Regions from separate parts of the Lysinibacillus sp. FSL M8-0134 genome, predicted to be linked through region 1. Evidence: a T-box and tRNA genes for the amino acid it is inferred to sense, from the RefSeq annotation. Region 1 holds a T-box; the other holds one or more tRNA genes.

Region 1 (3,419 bases):
TTTTAGTTCTCGACAAAAATAAGTAGAACGTTTACAATTAAGGAGGAATATTGTTTGCGACATTCATTTTCTGATGTCGAAAGGAGTGTCTATTTTTAATGAACTTATTAATGGTTATTTTTGGTCTAGTAGCGATTTTAGCTGTAGTTGGTACATTCCAAGCAATTAAAGAAAAGAACCTATTAAGCGTTGTTTTCAATTTATTAAGTGCTGTTGTATTTGGATGGTTCGTCATCATGACAATTGTTCACAGCGGTTACCCACCAACATTACACTAAAATTTTAGACAGAAAAAGAGCAGTCTCCACGGAGATTGCTCTTTTTTTCACTACTTATTTAATTTAAGGAATCGTTTCTTACCAATTTGTATCACATCATCATTCATTAGGACGCGCGAAAGGTCATCTAGCGCTAATTTTTCTCCATTCAAAGATACCCCATTTTGCTTGATTAACCGTAAAAACTCACTTTTACTTTGAATATAATCCATTGCCACTAATTGGGGAAGGATATCCTCTACCCTTTCCTTATCAATCTCTAAGAGTAAAACGGGAATGTTTTTCGGTATTTCCTTTCGTTGAAATGCTGCTTCAAAGTAAGTTCTCGCTTCCTTCATTGCTGCAACTCCATGGTATAAAGTCGTTATCACTTCTGCTAATCGCAATTTCAGATCGCGGGGATTCTCTCCCTTTTGAAGTTTATCTTGAATGGCCTGCACTTGTAGTGGGTGCTCATCCGTTGCTAATTCGAAATATTTTACGATTAATGCATCAGGTACTTCCATCACCTTTTTAAACATCATTTCAGGTGCTTCATTGACACCAATATAATTACCTAAACTTTTACTCATTTTTTCAATGCCATCTAATCCCTCCAGTAGTGGCATAAAAATGGCAACTTGTTTTTCTATCCCTCGCTGCTTTTGTAAGTTTCGCCCCATTAATATATTAAACGTTTGGTCTGTTCCCCCTAGCTCAATATCAGCCTCTAGCTCCACCGAATCATATGCTTGCATAAGGGGGTAAAAAAATTCATGCATGCCAATGGGTACGTGCTGCTTGTAACGTTTCTGAAAATCCTCACGCTCTAAAAGTCGAGCAACAGATGTTGTGGCTGCTAGCTGAATGACTTCTTCAAACGACAGCTTTGCTAACCATTCACTATTAAAACGAACCGTTGTCTTGTTCTTATCTAACACTTTAAAAATTTGCTCACAATAGGTTTGGGCATTTTTCTTCACTGTATCGTCATTTAAGGCTGTTCGCCCTTTTGCTTTACCTGTAGGATCGCCAATTCGTCCTGTAAAATCACCGATAACAATAATTGCATGATGACCTAAATCCTGCATTTGCTTAATTTTTCGAAGAACGACTGCGTGACCTAAATGAATATCTGGTGCGGATGGATCAAGTCCTAATTTAATTGTTAAAGGCTGCTGTTTTTTAAATGATCGTTCTAATTTTGCACGTAATTCCTGCTCATCAACGATTTTATCGACACCTTTCTTGATGATCACGAATTGCTCCTCTGGTGTTAAAAACATACAAAACATCTCCTTGTAATATTAAAAATTAATATTGCAAGATCTATAAGAGTTACTTGGGAACCATTAGGAAATAATATCCTCACTTTGTTTAGTTCGCTTCAAACACAAAAAAACGCCTTTAGGATTATTCCTAAAGGACGTTCATGAACGTGTTACCACCTTTTTTCGAGAACTACTCACATAGCTCTCCTCTAAAAGTACAGCCGAAGCGATACCCCTGCAATGATTACGGATGCAACCCCGTCGTAGCCTACTAAATTTTCGGTACGCAGCTCCAAGATGTATTCACTTTAATATCCCTTGCGCCTCTCAACGTCCGGCTACTCTCTGTCAGTTCCATTAAAGTTACTCGTTCTTTTCCATGCCTTTACTCTTATACTCCGAAATGCGAAAAACAAATCTTCGTTATGCAGATATTTACACTTATTATAATCATATATCCCCTTTTGTCAATAATAATGTAAAAAAGAGAGACCTCGTCATGAGATCTCTCTAATATGATTATTTAACTGAATCCTGCTTTAAATTACCTGTTTTTTCATCATAGAAACGAAGCAAGTCACCATTAATAATCGCATCGGAATTTTCTAGCTCCATTGTGGCACGATCAGCATATGATTGACATGGCTCACCTTCTATTTCTTCGCCAGTTACTTTGTCATAGCAAGCTTCACCAGCATAAACGTATTTATCTGTGATAAAGCGTCCATCACGGAAAATAACAAAGTCCTCATGCTCTGGAGAGAATAAATCTGCCCCCATTTGCATATCTTTTGACGTTTCTACGCCAAGAAGATGTAAGATTGTTGGACGTAAATCCATTTGTCCTGAAATCTCTGTCATTTCTTTACCATCACCAGATCCTGGGATATGGATGAATAAAGGTACTTCTTGCAGTAATGCATTATCAAATGGTGTGATTTGTTCTTTCCCTAAATATTGTGCCATTGCTTTATTATGGTTTTCAGAAATACCATAATGGTCACCATACATAACGATAATAGAGTTATCATAAACACCTTGATCTTTTAACTGTTGGAAGAAATCTTTTAGAGCTTCATCCATGTAGCGTACTGTTTGGAAGTAACGATTTAAAGTACCAGAGTTCGAATCATATTCAGGAATCATAATATCTTCCGGGTCCAATGTAAATGGATAATGGTTCGTTAGCGTGATCAGTCTTGAATAGAATGGCTGTGGCATATCTTTCATTAAATTAGCTGATTGCTCTAAGAATGGAGTATCTTTCATACCCCAGTTTACAGCTTGCCCTTCTTCAACCGTATATGAATCTATATCGTAAAATTTATTGATTTTTAATGATTGATACATCATGTCACGGTTCCAGAAAGATTTATTATTCGGGTGCATAACATTTGTAAAGTAACCATTTTCTCCAAGGCGTTCTGCCATTGAGTTATACGTATTTCCACCATGCGTGAAAAATACTGCTCCACGGCCTAAACCAAACAAGGAGTTTTCTAAAATAAACTCTGAGTCAGATGTTTTTCCAAGGCCTGTTTGGTGATAGAAATTACTGAAATAATACGTATCTTTATCTTTTGTTAAAGAGTTTAAGAATGGTGTCACTTCATGACCATTCATATCATTATTAATGACAAAGTTTTGTAAGGACTCCATAGACACAACAATTAAGTTGCGACCTTTATATTTCCCAAACATTTCTGGGTTAATGGCTGCCTGATTTGAACGAATATAGTTATTTACTTCAACTAGTTCACTACCATCCGCTAACGCACGTTGCGCAGATGATTTCGATTGAATATAAATGTCATACAAATGGTAATTGTATGTACCAATATTCTTCACTAATAATTCGCGGTCAAAACTACGTGTTAGTAATTGTGGACGC
Region 2 (3,419 bases), on a different contig from region 1:
GGCAAACGTCCAATTTCATATTGAATGCGATCTTGCAGCTCCATTTGCTCTAACTGCTCCTCTGGTAGCTGGTCGTCTGCTGCGATTTGCGAATACATATCAAGCCCTTCTGTACCAGCTACTTCTGCATCTAAATAATAATCCGGTTTCTTTTTTCGAATACGGTCAATGCAGAGGTTTGTCGCTATGCGATAAAGCCACGTCGAAAACTTTCTTTTCTGATCAAATGTATGCAAGTTCATATAAGCACGCACAAAAGCCTCTTGAGCAATGTCTTCGGACTCTTGTTTGTTGCCTAACATTCGATAGCATACTTGGTACAGTTTGTGCTGATAGAGACTCACAATATCGGCAAATGCGTTTTGATCGCCTTTAAGCACTTGTTTTATTCTCTTATTTACTAACGCATCCATCGTGTTGACTTCTCCACCTTTACAACTGTCTTATACTATACGACCCATCGATAAGAAAAGTTTCGTTTTAATTTAATTATAGCAAAAGATTTTTATGCAATGTGGCAACAGGCAATTTTTTGTAAAATTTTCTTTAAACTAGTGTTTCTCCAAATAATGATCCCATTAATGCAACAGCTACATTTGCCGTTGTATTCTTCTCATCTAAAATTGGATTTACTTCTACAAACTCCGCTGATGTTACCATCCCAGATTCCTGTAGCATCTCCATTGCTAAATGACTTTCACGATACGTAATTCCTCCTGGAACAGGCGTACCAACCCCTGGAGTATATAGCGGATCTAATCCATCTAAATCAAGAGATAAATGTAAACCATCAACATTACGCTCTTTTAAATAAGCGAGTGCATCTTCCATGACACGCGTCATTCCAAGTCGGTCAATCTCATGCATTGTATAAACTTTGATGCCTTGCTCTTTAATCAAATCACGCTCACCAGGATCTACTGAACGAGCTCCGATAATAATAACGTTCTCTGGTTTAATTTTTGGAGCATAGTTGCGAATTTGGACTAAACGTTCGTGACCTAGTCCGATACTAACCGCTAATGGCATACCATGGATATTACCTGAAGGTGTTGTCTCAGGTGTATTTAAATCCGCATGAGCGTCATACCAAATAACACCAAGGTTTTTATAATGCTCACCTAGTCCCGCTAATGTCCCAATCGCAATACTGTGATCTCCACCAAATACAAGCGGGAACTTTTTCTGTTCCACTACTTCATGCACACTATTAGCTAAAGCAGTACTAACCTCCACTACTTCCTCTAAATTAAGTAATTTTTCATCTACTGCGGCATCCGCTTGCTTTTGGCTAACACGAATATCTCCTTGATCTTGTACTTCGTGTCCAATAGCTTCTAAACGTTCTACAACCCCCGCATAACGGATAGCACTAGGTCCCATATCTACACCACGACGTGCTTGTCCGTAATCTGTTGGTACTCCAATAATAGAAATATTAAGTTTATTCATGTTTTTATACCCCCTAAAAGTTATAAGATTATTGTAAAGCCTACATACCACTTGGCTCAACCCGACAAAAATATGCATATTTATTCAAATTTAGAGAACATAAAAAAATCTCCTACTGTTTTCAGTAAGAGATTAGTTATCAGTAATTAATATAACACTTTTGAATGTATTTTATTCTAAAAAAGTGAGCCATGAAGGACTCGAACCTTCGACCCTCTGATTAAAAGTCAGATGCTCTACCAACTGAGCTAATGGCTCATAAAAGAAAAATGGCTGGGGTACTAGGATTCGAACCTAGGCATGACGGAATCAAAATCCGTTGCCTTACCGCTTGGCTATACCCCAATCATTTATAAAACTGGTGGAGGGGGACGGATTCGAACCGCCGAACCCTAAGGAGCGGATTTACAGTCCGCCGCGTTTAGCCACTTCGCTACCCCTCCGGAATAACACAATAATGGTGGAGGATGACGGGCTCGAACCGCCGACCCTCTGCTTGTAAGGCAGATGCTCTCCCAGCTGAGCTAATCCTCCATAGAAACAGGTGTTATATCACAGTTTATTTTCTTTTTAAAGCCTATGTTTTATTGGTGACCCCTACGGGATTCGAACCCGTGTTACCGCCGTGAAAGGGCGGTGTCTTAACCACTTGACCAAGGGGCCATTCTTATGTCTTAAACAGGACAAGACTTATAATAACATCTTTTCCTAATTGTTGCAACACTTTTCTACAAAAAAATTTTTATGTACAACAGAATCTTAAAAATGGACAAAAAAATGGCTCCGAAGGCAGGACTCGAACCTGCGACAACCTGATTAACAGTCAGGTGCTACTACCAACTGAGCTACTTCGGAACAATACTATTCAATTCGGTTTTAAATAACCTCTTAAGTACATTTCTTATTATAGCAAGCATTCTAAATAATGCAACACATTTGGTGAAAATTTTTATATTTTTTTGTCGAAGGATGCTTACAGATTAATTCAATGCATAATAGTTCTCTATTATATCTAATATTTCTATTTTACGTACTAAATATTCTTGCTGTATATTATTGTAATTGTTAAAATAAAAATAGTTTTATGAATTTTCTATCAAATTTCCTGGGGGAGGAATGTTCTTATGGTATCAAATGATTTAATTGCACCTGAGTTTTATAACATCACAGAGGAATTAGAAAAGTTTTCGCAGGATAGTGATCGTCAAGCAATACGTTGGTTAAATACACAACAAGAGAGAAGAACAGTTTCATATGTTGAACTTGTCCAAAAAATGAACCAATACGCCAATGCGTTTACGAAGATAGGGCTTCAAAAAGGGGATCGCGTTTTAGTTATTATACCTCGCCTACCAGAAGCCTATTTCGTTTTTCTTGGCTGCTTAAAGGCTGGCATTGTTCCTATTTCATGTTCAGAAATGCTACGTGCAAGTGACTTGGAATATCGTATGGAACATTCTTCTGCTAGTGCCGTTATTGCCTATGAGGCATTTACTGGTGAGGTTGATCAAATAGCTTCTACTGTAGACGCATTAAATAACAAATTAGTTATCGGTAGTGCAAAAGAAGAATGGACTTCTTTAGATGAATTAGCAAGTACACAGCCAACTACATTTACAGCTGTAGCGACAAAACGTGATGATATGGCATTCCTTTCGTATACTTCAGGGACAACCGGTAAACCTAAAGGTGTTGTTCATTCACATGGCTGGGGATATGCACATATTCGAACAGCTGCTTCAAAATGGCTTTGCGTTCGTGAAGGTGATTTAGTTTGGGCAACTGCAGCCCCGGGATGGCAAAAATGGATTTGGAGTCCTTTCTTATCCACAATCATGCTTGGTGCCACAGCATTCGTTTATCATGGTGGGTTTGATGCAAAGACATACCTTCAATTAATGCAAGAGGAAAAAATTAATGTCCTATGTTGTACACCGACTGAATATCGTATCATGGCGAAAATTGAT

What was found. A T-box is a leader RNA that pairs with one kind of tRNA and senses whether it is charged. The one in region 1 lies ahead of tyrS (tyrosine--tRNA ligase), so its partner is inferred to be a tRNA-Tyr.
Region 2: it encodes a tRNA-Tyr, which carries the amino acid that the T-box ahead of tyrS (tyrosine--tRNA ligase) is inferred to sense. The anticodon was not compared.

The regions. Positions count from the first base shown of each region.
Region 1 covers NZ_JBBPAJ010000001.1:2,837,416-2,840,834, forward strand. Annotated here, with positions in the region: gene MKY49_RS14525 (DUF2759 domain-containing protein) at 99-278, shown strand; gene tyrS (tyrosine--tRNA ligase) at 329-1,543, opposite strand; T-box leader at 1,677-1,917, opposite strand; gene MKY49_RS14535 (LTA synthase family protein) at 2,048-3,419, opposite strand, start outside.
Region 2 covers NZ_JBBPAJ010000002.1:358,027-361,445, forward strand. Annotated here, with positions in the region: gene sigW (RNA polymerase sigma factor SigW) at 1-413, opposite strand, end outside; gene rocF (arginase) at 547-1,452, opposite strand; tRNA gene MKY49_RS21665 (tRNA-Lys) at 1,638-1,710, opposite strand; tRNA gene MKY49_RS21670 (tRNA-Gln) at 1,723-1,797, opposite strand; tRNA gene MKY49_RS21675 (tRNA-Tyr) at 1,812-1,895, opposite strand; tRNA gene MKY49_RS21680 (tRNA-Val) at 1,911-1,986, opposite strand; tRNA gene MKY49_RS21685 (tRNA-Glu) at 2,041-2,115, opposite strand; tRNA gene MKY49_RS21690 (tRNA-Asn) at 2,231-2,307, opposite strand; gene mbcS (acyl-CoA synthetase MbcS) at 2,577-3,419, shown strand, end outside.